Kribbella sp. NBC_01245: one gene and its partner. Each later gene encodes a partner of the first gene's protein in a complex. Links are inferred from orthologs where the notes say so. Each region holds a gene or a part of one and is shown on either strand. Other genes may lie near its edges.

What was found.
Region 2: the proteins of OG394_RS21885 (region 1) and nuoF are in contact, whole or in part, in a cryo-EM structure (PDB 8BEW), measured with the Thermoanaerobacter kivui proteins. The link is inferred for Kribbella sp. NBC_01245 from one-to-one orthologs. Residues at the interface, in WP_049685740.1 of Thermoanaerobacter kivui: Glu27, Arg28, Gly29, Ala30, Leu31, Ile32, Gln36, Lys63, Gly66, Val67, Phe70, Tyr71, Gln73, Phe74, Leu88, Gly89, Thr90, Ala91, His93, Val94, Lys95, Arg125, Val126, Cys128, Leu129, Gly130, Ala131, Cys132, Gly133, Thr144; in WP_173402339.1 of Thermoanaerobacter kivui: Thr34, Gly35, Ala38, Tyr223, Pro233, Gly234, Ala235, Phe236, Arg239, Tyr266, Glu272, Arg309, Glu310, Gly311, Ala312, Ala314, Cys317, Ser326, Ile327, Glu328, Gly329, Lys330, Arg331, Gly332, Trp347, Ser390, Gly391, Lys392, Thr396, Val464.

The regions. Positions count from the first base shown.
Region 1 is NZ_CP108487.1:4,853,592-4,866,069, forward strand. Bases 5,577-8,308 are described here. They hold OG394_RS21885 (NAD(P)H-dependent oxidoreductase subunit E), read left to right. Parts: upstream 5,577-6,567; coding sequence 6,568-7,050; downstream 7,051-8,308. Other genes in these bases: OG394_RS21875 (CGNR zinc finger domain-containing protein), read left to right, coding at 5,577-5,603; OG394_RS21880 (NmrA family NAD(P)-binding protein), read right to left, coding at 5,600-6,448; OG394_RS21890 (formate dehydrogenase beta subunit), read left to right, coding at 7,047-8,308. In the rest of the region: OG394_RS21860 (S8 family peptidase), read right to left, coding at 1-1,803; OG394_RS21865 (hypothetical protein), read left to right, coding at 1,943-3,805; OG394_RS21870 (MFS transporter), read right to left, coding at 3,788-4,993; more of OG394_RS21875, read left to right, coding at 5,052-5,576; more of OG394_RS21890, read left to right, coding at 8,309-8,567; fdhF (formate dehydrogenase subunit alpha), read left to right, coding at 8,564-11,383; OG394_RS21900 (formate dehydrogenase subunit delta), read left to right, coding at 11,383-11,607; OG394_RS21905 (molybdopterin molybdotransferase MoeA), read left to right, coding at 11,607-12,478. UniProt on the Escherichia coli protein: NDH-1 shuttles electrons from NADH, via FMN and iron-sulfur (Fe-S) centers, to quinones in the respiratory chain. The immediate electron acceptor for the enzyme in this species is believed to be ubiquinone.
Region 2 is NZ_CP108487.1:6,848,065-6,858,419, forward strand. The notes cover bases 4,204-7,202. They hold nuoF (NADH-quinone oxidoreductase subunit NuoF), read left to right. Parts: upstream 4,204-5,044; coding sequence 5,045-6,361; downstream 6,362-7,202. Other genes in these bases: OG394_RS31230 (NADH-quinone oxidoreductase subunit D), read left to right, coding at 4,204-4,245; nuoE (NADH-quinone oxidoreductase subunit NuoE), read left to right, coding at 4,245-5,045; OG394_RS31245 (NADH-quinone oxidoreductase subunit G), read left to right, coding at 6,358-7,202. Outside these bases: OG394_RS31210 (geranylgeranyl reductase family protein), read left to right, coding at 1-1,037; OG394_RS31215 (NADH-quinone oxidoreductase subunit A), read left to right, coding at 1,195-1,554; OG394_RS31220 (NuoB/complex I 20 kDa subunit family protein), read left to right, coding at 1,558-2,112; OG394_RS31225 (NADH-quinone oxidoreductase subunit C), read left to right, coding at 2,189-2,899; more of OG394_RS31230, read left to right, coding at 2,899-4,203; more of OG394_RS31245, read left to right, coding at 7,203-8,778; NADH-quinone oxidoreductase subunit NuoH, read left to right, coding at 8,775-10,100; NADH-quinone oxidoreductase subunit NuoI, read left to right, coding at 10,093-10,355. UniProt on the Escherichia coli protein: NDH-1 shuttles electrons from NADH, via FMN and iron-sulfur (Fe-S) centers, to quinones in the respiratory chain. The immediate electron acceptor for the enzyme in this species is believed to be ubiquinone.

The DNA of each region.
Region 1 (12,478 bases):
TTGTGTCACCCGCAGGCTGTACGCCGTTACGCCGCCGCCGGTGACACGAATTCGGTAATCACCGGGTGGCAGCAACCCGGTCAGCGTGAGCCCGCCGGAGGTGTCCGTCCGGGTCATGTCGTCGGGGCCGCGGACGTCCGGGTCCTCCCCTTCGACGAGTACGCCGAGCGTGCTGAGGCGTTCGTACCAGTCGACGGCCACGGTCACCGTCGAGAACCGCTCCACCCGGAACTTCCAGTAGTCGGTATCCCCCGACTTCGACCGCGCCGTGAACGGGCCGAGCCCCGGCTGGAGCGCACCACCCGGACCGGTCGGGATGAGCTGACTCGCGGTTGCCGGGGTGTTGTTCGGCTCGCTGTTGTCGGGCATCGCGGTACCGATGGCGGCGAACAGCGCGGCGAACGCGTCTAGTCCCTTCGTCACCCGGCCCGTCCCCTGCCAGGCGGTTTCGACCAGGATGCGGCGAATGTCGTGCGCGCTCAGGTTCGGGTTGGCGCTGCGCATCATCGCGGCAACGCCCGCCACGATCGGCGCGGCGAACGACGTACCGTTCTTCGTCGATCCGAGCGGGGCGGCTCCGTCCGGCGCGACCGGGATCGCCGTACCTGGTGCCCAGAGGTTGACCGACGAGCCGTAGTTCGAGAACCCGGCAGCGTTGTCGGAGGCGTCGAGTGCGCCGATCGTGAGTACGCCCGGCGTCCTGGTGGCAGGCCGGATGTTCTCATCATCCGGAAGGTCGAGCGTGCTGTTGCCGGCGGCCGCGATCAGCACCACGCCGTTGTCCGCCGCGAACTGGAACGCCTTGTCCCACGCGGTGGTCGGGAACCAGATTTCGTCCTGACCCCAGGTCCCGATGGACATGTTGAGTACGTCGAGCCCCCAGGCCGCGCAGATCCGTGCGCAGCGCATCATCTGGTCCACCGAGATGTCGGTCCGGAACAGCATCGGCGTGGCCACCGTCCCGCCGCTGCCCGCCGCCCCGGCCGCGTTGTTCAGGATGCCCGCGCCCGCACTGGCGACCGAGTTGCCGTGCCAGCCGTTCGACGGCGAAATCCCGCCCGCGGGCGTGCCCTCGGCCATCAGGTTGAGCTGCATCACGCCGGCGCCGAGGTCGGACGCGGTCTGCCCCGCCGCGACGATCGGTGCACCGTTGGCGTCGAGCCAGAACCCGTTGTCCAGCACGGCCAGTACGACGAACGGGTTGCTCCGCATCCGCTGGATCGAGTCCATCAACTGCCAGGCCTCGACCATCCGGGTCCGCCCGGCGAATGCCGCATAGGCGAACGGGTTGGCGCCGGCACCCGGTATCGCGCTTTCCGTTGCCGTCGACAACGGCATGGCGAGTGGTTCGCCGAACAGGTTGAGGCCGATCGGCCTTCCGTCCAAGGCGAATCGGGCCGTCATCGCCGCGACGGCCGCGCCCATCTCCGAACTCGCGAACACCTCGTCACCGCGGTCGCCGACCGCCCGCTGCAACAGATCGTCCTGCCCGTCGACCGCAGGCACCTCGCGAAACTTCAACCGTACGGCGACCGGGCCGCGCAACGCGTCTTCGCGGACGTGGATGCCCTCCGGCGGCTCGGGCAGTTCCCGATCGTCGATCACCTCCGCGCCGTACCGGCCGACGAGTTCGTCGATCAGCTCGCGGTCTTCCTCGTCGACGATCACCTCGTCCGCGACGTACACCGCGGCAGTCAGATCCGTCGGCCCGAGCGCCGCGACCGATCTCCCGGCCGTCCGGCTCCGCCAGTCGGCGTAGTGGGCGAGCACTCCACCCTCGTCAACACGCACTTGTCCCGTCATGCCATCCCCCAACGTTCTTACGGCCCCGGCTTCGGCACAGCCAAGAGCACCCCCGTCACCGAGTGTGCCCCCACCACGGCCACCACGACCAGACCTCGGCACTAGGCAGTAGCCGCGGTCCCTCCTACGGTGGTCAGCCATGACAGCGCTGTCCTCGGCCGCCGACCTGTGGCGCGACCTCTGCGAAACGAAGAAGCTGCGACTGAAGGGCTACGACCAGGACCTCGCCGACACCATCCGCACAGCCTTCTCGCTGACGGCCCGCGAGGACATCGCGGCCGGACTAACCCGTGTCGACGCCACCGCTGAGGCATTGTTGCGCGTCATGCTCGCGTCTTTGCGCCCCTTCACGGAAATGCTCACGGATCTGCTTGGGCTGTATGCGCGAATAGACGCCGATACCGGCACCGGGGACAATCTTCGAATCGTCTACGAATTCCAGCAGGACAAGGAGCTTGACCTCCTTCTCAGCAACTTTCGCGAAGAGGTCAAGAGGACCGTCACGAGACTGGAATCAGTCTTGGCCGTTCAGGTGACGATCGACTCTCCGCGATTCCCGCTAGCCGGCCGGGCAGGCGTTGGCCGGATTCCGGCCGAGCTAGGAGATTGGGTCGATCAATACGCCAATGGCGACATCTGGCCTACCGGAATTCCGTCGCCACCGAAGACGGGTATCGATGATTTGGACCGGGCGGCCGCTGAGGCGATGGAGGTCTTTCACAGCGTTCTCGGACGCGCCCGCATGGTGTCGGCAGGCCGACCCGCATTGGCTGCGGAGCTTGGCGAGGAGGCCGGCTCACCTGAAGACCTCCGGGCGCTCTGGATGCTGGTCTCCGAATTCTGGCTTCTCGAGTGCGTGATCGGCCTGCACAGCGCGCTCGCAGCCGAGGACGTCAACGAGCTGGCGCCTGATCTGACCGGCATGCTGCGCGGCTGGCTGGATTCGTTGCCCACCAGGTTGCACCTGGCAGAGGTACGACGCGAGGTCCTCGAGTCGATCCTGTCGTTGCCGACCTGGGGGTTCCGGCACGAGCTCTACGCGGCATGGGTCATCACCGAGATCGACGCGGCACTCGACCAGCGCCTGCGCTTCCGCGTCGACAACGGCCGGCTCGCCTTCCCCTTCCACGAAACGCTGATCGCCATCCTGCCCTGTGCGGGCAGCACCCTCGAGTTGTGGACCGAGCTGCGTTCACCCCTGGATAACCCGGTCGGCAAGTCGCGAACCAAGAACATCCAGCCCGACTACCGCTTCTTCGACGCCGCCGCGGACGACCGGACGACCGGCACACCTCTCGCGATAGAGGTGAAGCAGTACGGCAAGGCCGCGAACAAGAGCCATGGCCTCGCACTAGCCGACTACACCGAGGGCCTTCCCAACGCGAAGGTGATTCTGGCCGCGTACGGCGTGGTGGGCCCGAAAGTGAAGAACTGGGTCGCCGCGGCGAACCGCGACAGGGCCATCATCGTGGCCGACCTCCGCCCGGCCCGGCCTGCCGAATCAGCGGCGTTCCGGCAAGCCGTCATCGAGGCGTTGCCCCCAGCTCCTGCGCCCGCCGCCGAAGTCGTCCTCAACGGTGAGGATCTGACCATCAGCTTGCACTGGAATTCCTCGGTGCATGACCTGGATCTTCACGCGATGGTGAGACACGAGCGCGGGACGTCGTACATCTATCACCGGTTGCTCGTCGGCGACCACGCCAGGCTCGACGAGGACGCTCGGGACGGTGGGCCGGAGACCCTGCGCATAACCAACCCAGCCGACGAGGGATGGCGCACCGTCGAGATCTGGGTTGATGTCTATCCGCACGACGAGCCCGCCACCTTCGCCGATGCCGATCCGGTTCTGGTGTTGACCGGCGCTACCGAGACGCACGTGCTGAAGCCGCCACTTCCACTTCCCGATGACGACCAGCTCGCCTGGCGCGCGGCGACGATCCGTGCGGATGGGACCGTGTTTGCCCATGGCGTGTACGCGAGCCGGTCACACCTCCGGGAGTGAAAGGTGGCGTCGCATTGCTGGTTGGACTAGCGCAAGAACGAGGGCGGTTAGGGCGGAGAGGGTCCAGAGGGTGGTGGGGCCGGCGGCGGTGAGGAGTTGGGTGCCGGCGATGGGGGCGAGGGTGGTGGCGATTCCCCAGCTGAGGCCGTAGGTGGCCATGTAGCGGCCGCGGGCGTTGTCTGGCGCGAGGGCGGCGACGATCGTGTAGGCGCGGCTGAAGAGCAGGAGGTCGCCCAGGCTCCAGACGACTGTGGCCGCGAGGAATGACGGCAGGGTCGTGGCGAACGCGTTGGCCAGCAGGCCCGCGCTGAGGAGGAGGTAGCCGATCGCCATGGCCGCGAAGTCGTCTAGCTCTCTGACTTGCCGTAGCCGTTGCAGTGGCTGAGCCAGCACTAAGGTCAGCGCTGACACCGCCAGAACCAGGCCGACCGTGGAAGCCGGTAGGTCCCGTGCGAGCAGCGTGAACGGGAGTCCGATCACCAGTTGCATGTAGAGCGTGGCGAAGACTGTTCCGGTCGCGAGCATGGCCAGCAGCCGTGGATCCCGCCAACTGCCACCAGCGGCCGACGATGCCGGGCGGCTGGACGTGGTCGGGAGAGCGAAGGCGATCAGGGTGGCGCAGGCCAGGCAGGTGATGGCGTCGGCTGCGAAGAGCCAGCGTAGGTCGAAGTGGCCGAGGGCGGCTGCCAGGAGGCCGGCGAGTACGGCGCCTGCTGCGACGGCTGCGCCCAGGAGGCCGTAGGCGGCTGGGCGGTCGAGGGCTTCGGTTACGTCAGCGATGATCGCTTGGCTGGGTGGTTCGTAGATCTCGAATACCAAGCCGAGCAGGATGGCGGCGAGAACGGCCGACCACAGGGTGCTCGAGAGGGCGATCCAGGCCTGAGCGATGGCACATCCCACCAGGCCGACGACGATCGTGTGCTTCGCTCCGAGTCGATCGGCCAAGTGACCACCAAAGACGCGGGACGGAATGGTCGCGAGGCCGAACACCGTGAGCACCAGCCCGGCCTCGGCCACCGAGGCGCCGAGTTCGACCGTCAGGACGACGCCGAGGAAGGGCAGGGTGAAGGCGCCGAGCCGGTTCACCGCCCGTGCGACCACCAGCACCCAGACCGTCGACGACAAACCGCGCCACGACACCGCCGGGGCGGGCCGTGCGTGACTGTCGAAAGCACTATGGTTGGTCACGACCTGGACTTTACGGAGATTGGGGGTGACTGGTCAAGTGAACTTCGATAGTCACGTATTGAACCTGCTGACCGCCGCGGTCCAGCTGGTGAACAGGCTCACCCCGGGCCAGACCGGCGGGGCTGACTTCGAGGTGCCGGTTGGCACGGCGCTGGTCGAGGCCGTCGCGGATGCGCTCGGGGCGGACGGGCGACGGCGTCCGAAGGTCAGCAAGGCCGATGCCGAGAAGCTGAGCGCAGTGGCGGTCAGGATGCGGGTGGTGTTCGAGGCGGCCCACGGGGGCGATACCGACCAGGCCGCGTCCGAGGTCAACGGCCTGCTGCGGGCGACCGATGCCCGGCCGCAGCTCGACAAGACCGATGGCTGGAACCTGCATTTCCACGGGCCCGATGACACCCTGGCCAACGGCTGGGCGGCCGGATGCGCCGCCGGACTCGCGATGGCTCTGGGCAGCGACCTCGCCGGCCGCCTCGGCGTCTGCGCCGCGCCGGCCTGCGATCGCGTCTTCGTCGACACCTCGAAGAACAGCAAACGCCGCTTCTGCTCCCCCGCCTGCCAAAGCCGCGTAAAAGCCGCCGCGCACCGAGCCCGCCAAGCCGAGACCCGCTAAACCAGGTTTGCGGCCGCCCAGGAGGCGAGGGTCGTGGGCGTGGTGGTCAGCAGGGTGCGGGGGTTCTCAGGGGTGAAGTCCCGGAGCGTCATGCCGAGGATGCCTTCCACCTGAGCCTCGGTCATCCCCAAGGATCGAAGCGCCGAACGCTGCCGGTCGTCCGTGATGTGTTCAGCGCGCACCTCCCGCCCGAGCACACGCGTGAGGATGTCAGCGACTTGCGCGAACGAAAGGTCCTCGGGCCCATGCACGGCCTGTACGTCGCGCCCGGCCCACTCGGTCGAAAGGAGCCGAACGGTCGCGATCTCGGCGATATCGCGCGGGTCCACCCACGGCATACTCGCGTCGAGCGCCATCGTCGTACGAAGAACCCCTTCCTGCAGCGCCGACGGATCGAGCAGCAGGTTGGTGAAGAAATACCCGCACCTCAAATGCAGTACCGAAACACCGGTCGCGTCGAGCAATTCCTCCGTCCGCGCCAGGCCATCGATCTCACCCGCTCCAGACCGCTTCTCCGCGCCAATACTGCTAAGGAAGACCGTCCGCTCAATCTGGTTAGCGACCACCGCACGAGCCGCGCTGAACCCCATCCGCGCATACCCAGCCACCGGATCGTCGTCACCGGTCGGCGGATCGACCCAGAACAAGGCCTCCACCGCCTTCGTCGCGTCCACCACGAATTCCACGTCGCCCTGGTCCCCGACAGCCACGTCGACGTACGGCAGCAGCGCCGGATCGAGCTTCTGCGGATCCCGCACGAGAACCATCGGTCGCACTCCAGCCTGCACCAGCAGCCGTACGACGCGCGACCCGACCTGTCCCGTTGGCGTGGTGACCGCGATCATCGCCAATTCCCTTCCCTCGAGTAGTCGCCAAGTACCCAGGACCGCGCGATAGGAACGGCCTATGACGACATAGATAAGTTGTATTTGCCGCGCTCCCGCCGGACCGGGACCCTCGTGACATGACGACTGACGTGACGAACCCAGCGGCGGTGCGCACGGCACGAGTGCGGGAGATCGCCTCGGACCTGCGGGAACTCCGCGGTCCACTGATCCCGATCCTGCACGCGGTCCAGGAAGATCTCGGCCATGTCGATCAGGTCGACGTCGCGGTGATCGCCGATGTGCTCAACCTTTCCGTGGCCGAGGTACACGGTGTCGTCACGTTCTACAAGGACTTCCGCCGCGAACCAGGCGGCCGTACGACGCTGAGGATCTGCCAGGCAGAGGCTTGCCAGGCGGTGGGCGCCGAGGCCCTCGGTGACCACGTCAAACGGCGTACCGGATTGAGCTTCGGCAAGACGTCGGTCGACGGCAAGCTCACCCTCGACGAGGTCTTCTGCCTCGGCAACTGCGCCCTCGGTCCGGCGGTCCAGGTCAACGGCAAACTCCACGGCAAGGTCACCCCGGCACGGCTCGACGCAATCCTGGGAGAAGCCCGATGAAGGTATACGTCCCCAGAGATTCCGCAGCCGTCTCGGTCGGAGCCGACGAGGTCGCCGAGCGCATCCAGGCATCAGCCAACACTATCGGCCGAGATGTCGAGATCATCCGAACCGGCTCCCGCGGCATGCTCTGGCTCGAACCACTGGTCGAAGTCGAAACCCCGCAAGGCCGCATCGGCTACGGACCAGTTGCACTAGAACAGGTGGACGGCCTAATCGCGGCAGGCTTACTAGACGGCGAAGGCGAAAGCCTGGGCCTGGTCGAAGAGCTCGACTGGATGCGCCGCCAGCAACGCCTGACCTTCGAACGCGTCGGCGTGGTCGACCCGAGATCGGCCAACGACTACGAACAAAACGGCGGCATGCAAGGCCTCCGCAAAGCGCTGACGATGACCCCGGCCGAGGTGGTCGAAGAGGTCACCAACTCGGGCCTGCGCGGCCGAGGCGGCGCCGGCTTCCCCACCGGCATCAAGTGGCGCACGGTCCTGGGCGCGGACGCCGATCTCAAGTTCGTCTGCTGCAACGCGGATGAAGGCGATTCCGGCACCTTCGCGGACCGGATGCTGATCGAGGGCGATCCGTTCGTCCTGATCGAGGGCATGACCATCGCCGCGTACGCCGTCGGCGCCACCGAGGGCTACGTCTACCTCCGCTCGGAATACCCCGACGCGGTCGAAGCTTTGACGAAGGCCATCGAAGCGGCAAGGGCCAAAGGCTGGCTCGGCGAGGACATCGAGGGTTCGAAACTCACGTTCGACCTGCACGTACGGGTGGGCGCCGGCGCCTACATCTGCGGCGAGGAAACGTCGATGCTGGAGAGCCTCGAAGGTAAACGCGGCACGGTCCGGGCGAAACCCCCGATCCCTGCTCTGGAAGGGCTCTTCGGCCGTCCGACCGTCGTCAACAACGTCCTTTCGCTCGCCTCGGTCCCGACCATCCTGGCCAACGGCGCGGCGGCCTACGCGTCGTACGGTATGGGTCGTTCGCTGGGCACGAGCGTCTTCCAGCTCGGCGGCAACATCGCCCGCGGCGGCATCGTCGAGACCGCCTTCGGCATCACCCTGGGCGAACTGGTGAACGACCTCGGCGGTGGGACGGCGTCCGGCCGGCCTGTTCGCGCCGTACAGGTGGGTGGGCCGCTGGGGGCTTACCTACCGGTCGACCAGTTCGACCTGCCGATGGACTACGAGGCATTCGCGGCCGCGGGCGCGATGGTCGGGCACGGCGGCATCGTGGTGTTCGACGAGACGGTCGACATGGCGGGGATGGCCCGGTTCGCGATGGCCTTCTGCGCCGAGGAGTCGTGCGGTAAGTGCACCCCGTGCCGGGTCGGCGCGATCCGCGGGGTGGAGACGATCGACCGGATCCGTGCGGGTGAGGACCGGAGCAAGAACCTCGTACTGCTCGACGACCTGTGCGAGCTGATGACCGACGGCTCGCTCTGTGCGATGGGCGGATTGACCCCGATGCCCGTTCGCAGCGCCATACGCCATTTCGGAGAGGACTTCAGCGCATGACCCTGCTCAAGGAACCGGATTTCGGCACCCCCGCCCGCGACGGCGATCCGACCGTCGAAGTCACGATCGACGGCATCAACGTCACCGTGCCACCCGGTACGTCAGTCATGCGCGCGGCCAAGGAGGCGGGCCTCGACATCCCGAAGCTGTGCGCCACCGACAGTCTGGAGGCGTTCGGCTCCTGCCGGTTGTGCGTGGTGGAGATCGATGGCGCCCGCGGTACGCCCGCATCCTGCACGACGCCGGTGCAGCCCGGCATGGTCGTACGGACGCAGACCGAGAAGCTCGGCAAACTCCGTCGCGGCGTGATGGAGCTCTACATCTCGGACCACCCGCTCGACTGCCTGACGTGTTCGGCCAATGGTGACTGCGAACTGCAGGACATGGCCGGCGTGACGGGCCTTCGCGAGGTCCGGTACGGCTCGGGCGTCGACGCCGGGGCGAACCACCTGGACGCTCCGAAGGACACGTCCAACCCGTACTTCGACTTCGACGCCTCCAAGTGCATCACGTGCTCCCGTTGCGTACGGGCTTGCGACGAAGTCCAGGGCACTCTCGCGCTGACGATCGAGGGCCGCGGGTTCGAGTCGAAGGTCGCGGCCGGTGCGGGCGTCTCGTTCATGGAGTCCGACTGCGTCTCGTGTGGCGCCTGCGTGCAGGCTTGTCCGACGGCCACACTGCAAGAGAAAACCGTTGTCCAGTTGGGAATGCCGACCAGAAGCGTCCTCACCACGTGCGCCTATTGCGGTGTCGGCTGCTCGTTCAAGGCCGAGCTGCGCGGTGACGAGCTCGTCCGGATGGTCCCGTACAAGGACGGCGGCGCGAACGAGGGCCACTCCTGCGTGAAGGGCCGTTTCGCCTTCGGATACGCGAGCCATCCGGACCGCGTGATGGAGCCGATGGTCCGCGAGTCGATCACCGATCCCTGGCGCACGGTCAGCTGGGAAGAGGCGATCACCTACACGGCTCGTCGCCTCCGCGAGATCCAGGCGTCGTACGGCGCGGGGTCGATCGGCGCGATCACCTCCTCCCGTACGACGAACGAGGAGGTGTACGCCGTCCAGAAGATGGTGCGAGCCGTCTTCGGCAACAACAACGTCGACACGTGCGCCCGCGTTTGCCATTCCCCAACGGGTTATGGCCTCAAGCAGACGTTCGGTACGTCGGCCGGTACGCAGGACTTCAAGTCGGTCGAGAAGTCCGACGTCATCCTGGTCATCGGCGCCAACCCGACCGACGGCCACCCGGTCTTCGCCTCGCGGATGAAGAAGCGGCTCCGCCAGGGCGCGAAGCTGATCGTGATCGACCCGCGTCGCATCGACCTGGTCCGTTCCCCGCACATCGAGGCGGCCCATCACCTCCAGCTCGCGCCCGGTACGAACGTTGCCGTGGTCAACGCTTTCTCGCACGTCATCGTCACCGAAGGCCTCGCCGACCGCGAGTTCATCGCCGAACGCTGCGAGGACTTCGACACCTGGGAAGCCTTCATCTCCCAGCCGGAGCACAGCCCCGAGGCGGTCGAGGCCGTCACCGGCGTACCGGCCACCGAACTTCGCGAGGCCGCGCGCCTCTACGCGACTGGTGGCAATGGCGCGATCTACTACGGCCTCGGCGTCACCGAGCACAGCCAGGGCTCCACGATGGTGATGGGTATGGCCAATCTCGCCATGCTGACCGGAAACATCGGCCATGCCGGCGTCGGCGTCAACCCGTTGCGCGGCCAGAACAACGTCCAGGGCTCTTGCGATATGGGCTCCTTCCCGCACGAGCTGCCCGGCTATCGGCACGTCTCGGACGACGGCGCTCGCGCGGTTTACGAACAGCTCTGGGGTACGGCGTTGCTGGACGAGCCGGGCCTGCGTATTCCCAACATGTTCGACGCAGCGATCGACGGCAGCTTCCGCGCGTTGTTCGTGCAGGGCGAGGACATCGCGCAGTCCGACCCGAACACCACGCACGTCCATGCCGCGCTCGCCGCGCTCGACCTCCTCGTCGTACAGGACCTCTTCGAGAACGAGACGGCGAAGTTCGCCCATGTGCTGCTGCCCGGTACGTCGTTCCTCGAGAAGGACGGCACGTTCACCAACGCCGAGCGCCGGATCAACCGGGTCCGTCCGGTGATTGCGCCGAAGACCGGTAAGCAGGAGTGGGAGATCGTCTGCGAGATCGCACAGGCGATGGGCTATCCGATGCACTACAACTCGGCGTCCGAGATCATGGACGAGATCGCCTTCACCACGCCGACGTTCGCCGGGGTTTCGTTCGCCCATCTGGACAAGGTCGGCAGCGTGCAATGGCCGTGCAACGTCGACGCCCCGAACGGTACGCCGATCATGCACGAGGAGGGTTTCGTCCGCGGTAAGGGCCGGTTCGTCGAGACGGTGTACGTGCCGACGAGCGAGCGGTCGACCCGGAAGTTCCCGCTGATCCTCACCACTGGGCGCATCCTGTCGCAGTACAACGTGGGCGCGCAGACACGTCGTACGGCGAACGTGGCCTGGCATCCCGAGGACCTGCTCGAGCTGCATCCGCATGACGCGGAGGTTCGCGGGATCAACGACGGCGACATGGTCGCGATGTCCAGCCGGGTCGGCAAGACCACGCTGCGGGCGGTGTTGTCCGAGCGGATGCCGGTGGGCGTTTGCTACACGACGTTCCACCATCCCGTGACCGGCGCCAACGTGATCACCACGGACAACTCCGACTGGGCCACGAACTGCCCGGAGTACAAGGTCACAGCGGTCCAGGTGGCGCTGACCACTTCGGAGACGCCAGTGCAGTCCGTGCGCGAACCGGTCGCCGCGGTGAACGACTGATGAGCGAGCACGGCGTGCCACCACACGTCCGGCTGGCGAACGAGATCGCGATCCAATTCCACCACCAGTCGGCGGACCGGGCCTCGATCGCGATCGCCGAGCACATGCGGACGTTCTGGGAGCCCCGGATGACCTCCGCTCTACTCGAGTATCTAGATGCCGGGGGCAACGAACTCGATCCGGTCGCGGTCCGCGCGGCCGACCGATTGCGGCTCGGTAAGTGATGCGCGCGGTACACCTGCCCAGCCACGTCGGCCACGCCGTCGGCTGGGACGACGCGCGCGAACTCGCCCACGCGGCCGCCACCCCGTTGAGCCCGCGCGCCCTCCCGCTCACACAGGCGCTCGGCGCCGTACTGGCTGACCCGCTGATCGCCCTCACCGCATTCCCACCCTGCGACCGCTCGGCCATGGACGGGTACGCCGTGCGCGGCCCGGGTCCATGGACGGTCATCGGCACCAACCGGGCCGGTTCGGGGTACGCCGGACGGTTGACCGACGGGCAGGCGGTCGCGATCGTCACCGGCGCGGCCGTCCCCGCAGGCGCCAGCGCCGTACTCCCCGACGAGGACGTCCTGCGCGAAGGCAACCTCGTCCATGGCACGCCCGGTCCCAAACGGCACATCCGGTACGCCGGTGAGGAATGCCGGGCAAGCGAGGTGTTGCTCCCCGCGGGCACTCTCGTCCGGCCGGCCGTACTCGGACATGCCGCCGCCCTCGGGCACGACCAGCTGACGGTCATCCCCCGGCCACGCGTGGCGGCCCTCGTCACCGGCGACGAACTGGTCACGACCGGCCTGCCCGGCCCCGGCCGAACCCGCGACGCCATCGGCCCCATGCTGCCCGGCCTGTTGCACCAGGCAACGGCCCTCCCCCTGCAACGAGTGCAAGACTCACGACGGTTGCTTATAGACGCCCTCGCTCAGGCCGATGCCGACCTGATCCTCGTCTCCGGCTCATCCGCCGCCGGACCAGCGGACCACCTTCGGCCATCGCTGGAGGCCCTCGGTGCCACCCTGCTCGTGGATGGCGTGGCCTGCCGCCCAGGCCATCCCCAGGCGCTCGCGTTGCTCCCCGACGGTCGGCTAGTCATCGG
Region 2 (10,355 bases), 2.0 Mb from region 1 along the record:
TGCAGCTGGACTGGCCCGAGCTGTCCAGCCACCCGAACTACGGCCTGACCCGGAACCGGATGGACTTCGACGACCTGCTCGCGCGGCAGGCCGTGAAGGCCGGCGCGAAGCTGCGCGAGCGGACCAACGTCACCGGCCCGATCCTGGACGCCAAAGGTCACATCATCGGCGTGGTCGCGAAGCCGGTCGACGACAACGGCCGCCGGGCCGGCGACGACATCGAGTTCCGCGCGCCGCTGGTGATGGCCGCCGACGGCAACTCCTCTCGCCTCAGCATCGGCATGGGCATCCACAAGCGCGACGACCGCCCGATGGGTGTTGCCGTCCGCACCTACTTCACCAGCCCGCGCCACGACGACGACTACCTCGAGTCCTGGCTGGAGCTGTGGGCCGATGACCCCAAGCAGCCGGGCGGTCGCAACCTGCTGCCGGGCTACGGCTGGATCTTCGGCATGGGCGACGGCACGGTGAACGTCGGCCTCGGCATCCTGAACACCTCGGACGCCTTCGGCAAGGTGGACTACAGCGACCTGCTCAAGCAGTGGCTGAAGCACACCCCGGAAGAGTGGCAGTTCCGCGACGAGTTCCAGACCATCCCGATCCGGGGTGCCGCGCTGCCGATGGGCTTCAACCGGCAGCCGCACTACACCCGCGGCCTGATGCTGCTCGGTGACGCCGGCGGCATGGTCAACCCGTTCAACGGCGAGGGCATTCCGTACGCGATGGAGTCCGGCGCGTTCGCGGCCGAGGTCGCGGCCCAGGCTCTGCGGCGCCTGCCCGGTCAGCGCGAGCGCGCCCTGTCGGCGTACCCGAAGGCACTCAAGCAGGAGTACGGCGGCTACTACACGCTCGGCCGGGTCTTCGTGAAGCTGATCGGAAATCCGGAGGTGATGCGGCTGTGCACGAAGTACGGTCTGCCGCGCACCACGCTGATGAAGTTCACCCTCAAACTCCTCGCGAACCTCACGGACCCCCGTGACGGTGACGTGATGGACAAGATCATCAACGGTCTGACAAAGGTGGCCCCGGCCGCCTGAGACAGGCGTGACACAACGAAGCCCATCCGCGCAAACGGTGGGGCGGGTGAGCAACACCACAGCGGGACTGGTAACAACTTGTCCCGTCGGCAGTAGAAGGCAGTAGACAAGGCACCGATCCGGCAGTACGGACGCAGAAGGAGGGAGCACGGACACGATGCACCCTTACGTACCGATTCTCATCCTCGGAATCCTGGCTACGATCTTCGTGGCCGGCACCTTGGTGACGAGCGCAGTTGTCGGCCCGAAGCGCTACAACCGGGCCAAGCTCGACTCCTATGAGTGCGGCATCGAGCCGACCCCGCAGCCCGTCGGCGGTGGCCGCTTCCCGGTGAAGTACTACATCACCGCGATGCTGTTCATCATCTTCGACATCGAGATCATCTTTCTGTACCCGTGGGCCGTCGCGTTCGACTCGATGGCGCTGTTCGGTCTGGTCGAGATGGTGCTCTTCATCGCAACCGTGTTCATCGCGTACGCCTATGTCTGGCGCCGCGGCGGACTGGAATGGGACTGAGTCATGGGTGTTGAGGAACAACTGCCCGCCGGCGTACTGCTGAGCACGGTCGAGGGGCTGGCCGGCTACATGCGGAAGGCCTCGCTGTGGCCGGCCACCTTCGGGCTGGCCTGCTGCGCGATCGAGATGATGACCACCGGAGCCCCGCGGTACGACGCGGCGCGCTTCGGCATGGAGGTCTTCCGGGCGTCGCCGCGCCAGGCCGATCTGATGATCGTGGCCGGCCGGGTCAGCCAGAAGATGGCCCCCGTGCTGCGCCAGATCTACGACCAGATGCCGAACCCGAAGTGGGTGCTGGCGATGGGCGTGTGCGCGTCCTCCGGCGGCATGTTCAACAACTACGCCATCGTGCAGGGCGTGGATCACGTCGTGCCCGTCGACATGTACCTGCCGGGCTGTCCGCCGCGGCCGGAGATGTTGCTCGACGCGTTCCTCAAACTGCACGAGGACATCCAGCAGGCGAAGCTCGGGTCCAACGCGAAGGCGCTCGCCGCCGAGCAGGAGAAGACCGCGCTGGCCGCGGCCCCGACGCTCGAGATGAAGGGTCTGCTCCGGTGAGCGAGCTGCGCGAGCGAACAATCAAGTACAGCGCGACTTGTGCCTCATCGGCGCCCGGAGCGAAGCGAGGACGTCGATGAGTTCTACCCAACCAGAGAACCTGCCGGCCACGTCGGCCGGCAGTGACGCGCAGACCCCGGGCCACCCGGAGATCGTCGACCAGCGCGAAGGCATGTTCGGTGTCCGCGGTACTGGTGACACCTCCGGTTTCGGTGGCCTGCGCCGCCAGGTCGCGCTGCCCGGCGGATCGGTCAAGCCGTACGGCGGCTGGTTCGACGAGGTGGCCGAGCGGCTGGAGAACCTGGCCGGCGACGACGCGATCGAGAAGGTCGTCGCCGATCGTGGCGAGCTGACCATTCACGTCAAGCGCGAGCGTCTGCTCGAGGTCGCCCAGCACATCCGCGACGACGCGGGACTGCGGTTCGAGTTCTGCTCGGGCGTCAGCGGTGTGCACTACCCGAACGAGACCGGTCGCGAGCTGCACGCCGTCTACCACCTGCTCTCGATGACGCACAACCGGCGGATCCGGCTGGAGGTGTCCTGCCCGGACGCCGACCCGCACATCCCGTCCGTGGTGAGTGTCTACCCCGCCAACGACTGGCACGAACGTGAGACGTTCGACTTCTTCGGCATCATCTTCGACGGACACCCGGCGCTGACCCGGATCCAGATGCCGGACGACTGGCCGGGACACCCGCAGCGCAAGGACTACCCGCTCGGCGGCATCGACGTCGAGTACAAGGGCGCCGTCATCCCGCCGCCCGACACGCGGAGGTCGTACAACTAATGAGTACAACGGATCCCTACGCTGCGCCCTCAACCGCCCGGAACACCACCGAAGGCAAGGTCTTCACCGTCACCGGTCAGGACTGGGACTCGGTCGTCGCCGGTATCGGCGACGAGTCCGAAGAGCGCATCGTCGTCAACATGGGCCCGCAGCACCCGTCCACGCACGGCGTGCTCCGGCTCATTCTCGAGATCGAGGGTGAGACGGTCACCGAGGCCCGCTGCGGCATCGGCTACCTGCACACCGGTATCGAGAAGAACATGGAGTTCCGGTCCTGGACCCAGGGCACCACGTTCGTCACCCGGATGGACTACCTGTCGCCGTTCTACAACGAGACGGCGTACTGCCTCGCGGTCGAGCGGCTGCTCGGCATCGAGGACCAGATCCCGGAGAAGGCGAACGTGATGCGGGTGCTCCTGATGGAGCTGAACCGGATCTCGAGCCACCTGGTCTGCATCGCCACCGGCGGTATGGAGATCGGCGCGCTGACCGTGATGACGATCGGCTTCCGCGAGCGGGAGATGACGCTCGACCTGTTCGAGTTGATCACCGGCCTGCGGATGAACCACGCGTTCATCCGGCCCGGCGGTGTCGCCCAGGACCTGCCCCCGGGCGCCCTGGACAAGATCCGCGACTACATCAAGTGGATGCAGAAGCACCTGCCCGAGTACGCCGAGCTCTGCAACGCGAACCCGATCTTCAAGGCCCGGCTGGGCGGCGTCGGCCACCTGGACCTGACCGGGTGCATGGCACTCGGTATCTCCGGTCCGGTGCTGCGCTCGGCCGGCTACGGCTACGACCTGCGCAAGACCCAGCCGTACTGCGGGTACGAGACGTACGACTTCGACGTACCGGTCCGCGACACCGCGGACGCCTACGGCCGGTTCCGGATCCGCCTGGACGAGATGCACGAGTCGCTGAAGATCGTCGAGCAGTGCGCCGACCGGCTGGCCAAGATGGACGGCGACCCGGTGATGGTGGCCGACAAGAAGATCGGCTGGCCGAGCCAGCTCGCCGTCGGCAACGACGGTATGGGCAACTCGCTCGACCACATCAAGCACATCATGGGCGAGTCGATGGAGGCGTTGATCCATCACTTCAAGCTGGTCACCGAGGGCTTCCGGGTCCCGGCCGGCCAGGCCTACGTCGCGATCGAGTCGCCTCGCGGTGAGCTCGGCGCGCACGTGGTGTCGGACGGTGGCACCAAACCGTTCCGGGCGCATTTCCGCGACCCGTCCTTCTGTAATCTGCAGGCGATGCCGATCATGTGCGAGGGCGGCCAGGTCGCCGACGTGATCGTCGCCGTCGCCAGCCTTGACCCGGTGATGGGTGGAGTGGACCGCTGATGGCTGAGAGCACATCGACCAACAAGACCGTGCCGTACAGCACCGGTGACTCGAAGATCGGTGAGACCACGATCGCCGAGATGCGGGAGCTGGCGGCGCGTTACCCGGTCGGCCGGTCGGCGCTGCTGCCGATGCTGCACCTGGTGCAGTCGGTCGAGGGTCGCGTCACCCCCGAGGGCATCGAGGCCTGCGCCGAGGTGCTCGGGTTGACCGGTGCCGAGGTGTCGGCGGTCGCGACCTTCTACACCATGTACAAGCGTCGTCCGGTCGGCGACTACCACGTCGGCGTCTGCACGAACACGCTGTGCGCGGTGATGGGTGGCGACCTGATCTTCGAGCGCCTGAAGGACCACCTCGACGTCGGCAACGACGAGACCACCGAGGACGGCAAGATCACCCTCGAGCACCTCGAGTGCAACGCCGCTTGCGACTACGCGCCGGTGATGATGGTGAACTGGGAGTTCTTCGACGACATGACGCCGGAGTCGGCCACCCAGCTGGTGGACGACCTGCGCACGGGTACCGAGGTGAAGTCGCCGCGTGGCGCCACCATCTGCACCTGGAAGGAAGCCGAGCGCGTGCTGGCCGGTTTCCCCGACGGCCGCGCCGACGAGGGCCCGACCGGTGGCAAGGCGACGCTGGCCGGTCTCCGGCTGGCCCGCGAGCGCAACTGGACCGCTCCCGGGAGCCAGGCCAGCGGTACGGCTCCCACCCAGAGCGCGCCCGGTCCCCGGCCGGAAGACCAGCCGGGCCGTGAGTCGCAGGCCGTGCACACCGACGACACGCGGAAGGAAGACTGATGTCCTACGTGGCTCCTCTGACCCCGGTGCTGTCGAACAACTGGGACCAGGTTCGTGCCTGGCAGATCGGCTCGTACGAACGCTCCGGCGGGTACAGCGCGCTCAAGCGTGCGCTGACCATGCAGCCGGCCGACGTCGTCACCGCGGTGAAGGACTCCGGTCTGCGCGGCCGTGGCGGCGCGGGCTTCCCGACGGGTTTGAAGTGGTCCTTCATCCCGCAGGACAACCCGAAGCCGAAGTACCTGGTGGTCAACGCGGACGAGTCCGAGCCGGGCACCTGCAAGGACATCCCGTTGATGCTGGCCTCGCCGCACACGCTGGTCGAGGGCGTCATCATCTCGTCCTACGCGATCCGCGCGAGCGTTGCCTTCATCTACGTCCGCGGTGAGGTCCTGCACGTCGTACGACGCTTGCAGCAGGCCGTCGCGGAAGCCAAGGCCGCCGGCTACATCGGTACCAACATCCAGGGCAGCGGTTACGACCTCGACGTGGTGGTGCACGCCGGTGCGGGCGCCTACATCTGCGGCGAGGAGACGGCTCTGCTCGACTCGCTCGAAGGCCGTCGCGGTCAACCGCGGCTGCGCCCGCCGTTCCCCGCGGTCGCCGGTCTGTACGGCTGCCCGACGGTGATCAACAACGTCGAGTCGATCGCGTCGGTCCCGGCGATCATCGCCAACGGCCCGGACTGGTTCGCCTCGATGGGCACCGAGAAGTCCAAGGGCATGACGCTGTACTCGCTGTCCGGGCACGTCACCCGTCCGGGTCAGTACGAGGCTCCGCTCGGCATCACCTTGCGGGAGCTGCTCGACCTGGCCGGCGGCGTGCGGAACGGGCACCAGCTGAAGTTCTGGACCCCCGGTGGTTCGTCCACGCCGTTGCTGACGGCCGAGCACCTCGACGTACCGCTGGACTACGAAGGTGTGGCCGGCGTCGGTTCGATGCTGGGCACGAAGGCGTTGCAGATCTTCGACGAGACCACCTGTGTGGTCCGGGCGGTGTTGCGCTGGACCGAGTTCTACAAGCACGAGTCCTGCGGTAAGTGCACCCCGTGCCGCGAGGGCACCTGGTGGCTGGTCCAGATCCTGGAGCGGCTCGAGGCGGGTAAGGGCAGCGAGGAAGACCTCGACACCCTGCTGGACCTGTGCGAGAACATCCTGGGCCGCTCGTTCTGCGCCCTCGGTGACGGCGCGACCAGCCCGATCTCCAGCTCGATCCAGTACTTCAAGGACGAGTACATCGCCCACTTCAAGCACGGTGGCTGCCCGTTCGACCCGATGGCCTCCACCCTGTTCGCCACTGCGGGAGCGACGGTATGACCATCCAAGCGAACGCCGGAGCGGTCGAGAAGACCGACCTGGTGACGGTGACCATCGACGATGTCGAGGTCAAGGTCCCGAAGAACACCCTGGCGATCCGGGCCGCGGAGCAGATCGGGATCCAGATCCCGCGGTTCTGCGACCACCCGCTGCTGGACCCGGTCGGCGCCTGCCGTCAGTGCCTCATCGAGGTCGTTGACGCCGGCAACGGTCGCGGGATGCCGAAGCCGCAGGCCTCCTGCACGCTGACTGTTGCCGACGGCATGGTCATCCGCACGCAGGTGTCCTCGCCGGTGGCCGACAAGGCGCAGCACGGGAACATGGAGTTCCTGCTGATCAACCACCCGCTGGACTGCCCGGTCTGCGACAAGGGCGGCGAGTGCCCGCTGCAGAACCAGGCGATGACCAACGGGCGCGGCGAGAGCCGGTTCACCGAGGTCAAGCGGACCTTCCCGAAGCCGATCAACATCTCGGCCGAGGTGCTGCTGGACCGCGAACGCTGCGTGCTCTGCGCCCGCTGCACCCGCTTCTCCGAGCAGATCGCCGGTGACCCGTTCATCGCGCTGATCGAGCGAGGCGCGCTGCAGCAGGTCGGCATCTACGAGAAGGAGCCCTTCGAGAGCTACTTCTCCGGTAACACGATCCAGATCTGCCCGGTCGGCGCGCTCACCAGCGCGGCGTACCGGTTCCGCTCCCGGCCGTTCGACCTCGTGTCGGTGCCGACCGTGGCCGAGCACGACTCGGGTGGCGCGGCGATCCGGGCCGACCACCGTCGCGGCAAGGTCATGCGCCGCCTGGCCGGGGACGACGCCGAGGTCAACGAAGAGTGGATCTCCGACCGGGACCGGTTCGCGTTCAACTACGCGACGACCGGCGACCGGCTGACGCACCCGATGGTCCGCGAGGACGGCGAGCTCCGGCCCGCGTCCTGGCCCGAGGCGCTCACCATCGCCGCTGAAGGCCTCGCAAAGGCCAAGGGCAATGCGGCCGTGCTGACCGGTGGCCGGCTGACCCTCGAGGACGCCTACGCGTACTCGAAGTTCGCCCGCGTCGCGCTGGGTACGAACGACATCGACTTCCGGGCCCGCCCGCACTCCACGGAGGAGGCCGAGTTCCTCGCCGCCGTCGTGGCCGGGACAGGGCTTGGTGCGACGTACGGCGATCTGGAGCGGGCGGGCAGCGTGCTGCTGGCCGGGTTCGAGCCGGAGGAGGAAGCGCCTTCGGTCTTCCTGCGCCTGCGCAAGGGCGTTCGCGCCGCCGGGACCAAGGTCTTCACGATCGCGGCGTACGGATCGCGTGGTGTCGAGAAGCTCAACGGCCAGGTCATCCAGACCGCGCCGGGCAGCGAGGCCGCCGTACTGAGCGACCTGAACGCCGCCGGCCCGATCGCCGCGGAAGCTCGCGCGGCCCTCGGCGCCGGTTCGGTCATCATCGTCGGCGAGCGCCTCGCGACCGTGCCTGGTGCGCTGTCGGCGGCCCTGCGGCTCGCGCTCGACACGGGTGCCGAGATCGCCTGGATCCCACGTCGTGCGGGTGATCGGGGTGCGGTCGAGGCCGGCTGCCTGCCGAACCTGCTGCCCGGTGGGCGCCAGGTCAGCGACGCCGCCGCCCGGGTCGACCTGCAAGCCGCATGGGGTGTGGACGGTCTGCCGTCCTCGTCCGGTCGCGACCTCAACGCCGTACTGGAGAGCGCCGGATCCCTTGGCGCGCTGGTCGTCGGTGGTGTCGAGATCGACGACCTGCCGAACCCCGAGGTCGCGTTGGCCGCACTCGAGGCCGCGCCGTTCGTGGTCAGCTTCGAGGTCCGCACCTCTCAGGTAACCGAATACGCCGACGTTGTGTTCCCGGTTGTGCCGCCCGCCGAGAAGTCGGGCACCTTCGTGAACTGGGAAGGTCGCGAGCGGCCGTTTCCGGTCGTGCTCGAGGTGCCGACCGCGATGCCGGATGTCCGCGCGCTGGCCGCCCTGGCCAACGAGCTGGACACGCCGCTCGGCTTCAGCACCCCGGCCGGGGCCAAGCGTGAGCTCGACGAGCTGGGCCGCTGGGATGGCGCCCGCGCCGCCGAGCCGACGTACCACGCGGCGCCGGGGCAGGGGGCGTTCGACTCCACCCGCCTCGCCACCTGGCGGATGCTGATCGACGACAGCCGCAGCAACGACGGCGAGCCGTACCTGGTCGCCACCGCGCGCAAGGCCGTCGCCCGCGTCTCGCTGACGACGGCTCACCGCGTCGGCGTGACCGACGGCGACGAGCTCGTGGTCAGCACGGCCTCCGGCTCGATCCGGCTGCCCGTGGTCATCACCGCGATGGCCGACAACGTCGTCTGGCTGCCGGCGAACTCGGCCGGTTCACACGTCCGGCGCGCACTGCACGCCGACCACGGCTCGATCGTCACCATCGCCGGAGGGAACGCATGAGTCTGATCCCGCTCGCCGACACCCCGCAGGTGGGGTTCGGCTCCGACCCGTGGTGGGTCGTCGGGCTGAAGGTGCTGCTGGTCTTCATCTTCCTGGTCGTCTTCACGCTGTTCAACATCTGGTTCGAGCGTCGTGTCGTGGCCCGGATGCAGCACCGCGTCGGCCCCAACGTGCACGGGCCGTTCGGTCTGCTGCAGTCGCTCGCCGACGGTATGAAGCTGATGTTCAAGGAGGACCTGACGCCGAAGGGTGTGGACAAGTTCGTCTACATCGCGGCGCCGGTGATCGTCTCGATCCCCGCGTTCATGACGTTCGCGGTGATCCCGTTCGGGCCGACGGTGAAGATCCCGTTCACCGACACCTACACCCGGCTGCAGATCACCGACCTGCCCGTCTCGGTGCTGTACGTGATGGCGATCGCCTCGATCGGTATCTACGGCATCGTGCTCGCGGGCTGGTCGTCGAACTCGACGTACTCGCTGCTCGGTGGCCTGCGCTCGAGCGCCCAGATGATCTCGTACGAGGTCGCGATGGGTCTCGCGCTGGTCGCGGTGTTCCTGTTCGCCGGGTCGATGTCCACCTCGGAGATCGTCGACGCGCAGGGCTCGAGCCAGTCGATCAACCTGTTCGGCGCGGAGATCCCGATCCCCGGCTGGTACGCCGTACTGCTGTTCCCGTCGTTCGTCATCTACCTGATCTCGATGATCGGTGAGACGAACCGGGCGCCGTTCGACCTGCCCGAGGCCGAGGGCGAACTGGTGGCCGGCTTCCTCACCGAGTACTCGTCGATGAAGTACGCGATGTTCTTCCTCGCCGAGTACATCAACATGGCGACCGTGTCGGCGCTCGCGACCACGCTGTTCCTCGGCGGTTGGCGGGCACCGTGGCCGATCTCGATCTGGGACGGCGCGAACGAGGGTTACTGGCCGGTGCTCTGGTTCTTCGGCAAGCTGCTCGGGTTCATCTTCTTCTACATCTGGTTGCGCGGAACGCTGCCGCGACTGCGTTACGACCAGTTCATGAAGCTGGGCTGGAAGGTCCTGATCCCGATCTCGCTGGCCTGGATCGTGCTAGTCGCGACCGTGCGCGCGGTCGGCCGCGAGGTCGAGTTCAACCGGACCTACCTGATGGTGGCCGCCGGGATCGTCGCGGGGATCGCGATCATCACGATGTTCCTGCCGCAAAAGCAGGAGCCGGAACCGGTGGTCGTGGAGGACGAGGAGTTCGACGCGTTCGCCGGCGGCTATCCGGTGCCACCACCACTCATCACTGACACTGCGACTGCTGGTGCCGAAACTGCGAAGGAAGGCAACCGTGGCTAGCGTGAAGGAGTCCCTCTGGGACCCGGTCGCCGGATTCGGGGTCACCTTCCGGACGATGTTCCGGAGTGTGTTCACCGAGGAGTACCCGTTCGAGAAGAAGCCGACCGCACCGCGGTTCCACGGCCGGCACCAGCTGAACCGCTGGCCGGACGGCCTGGAGAAGTGCATCGGCTGTGAGCTGTGCGCGTGGGCCTGCCCCGCGGACGCCATCTACGTCGAGGGTGCGAACAACGGCGAGGGCGAGCAGTTCTCCCC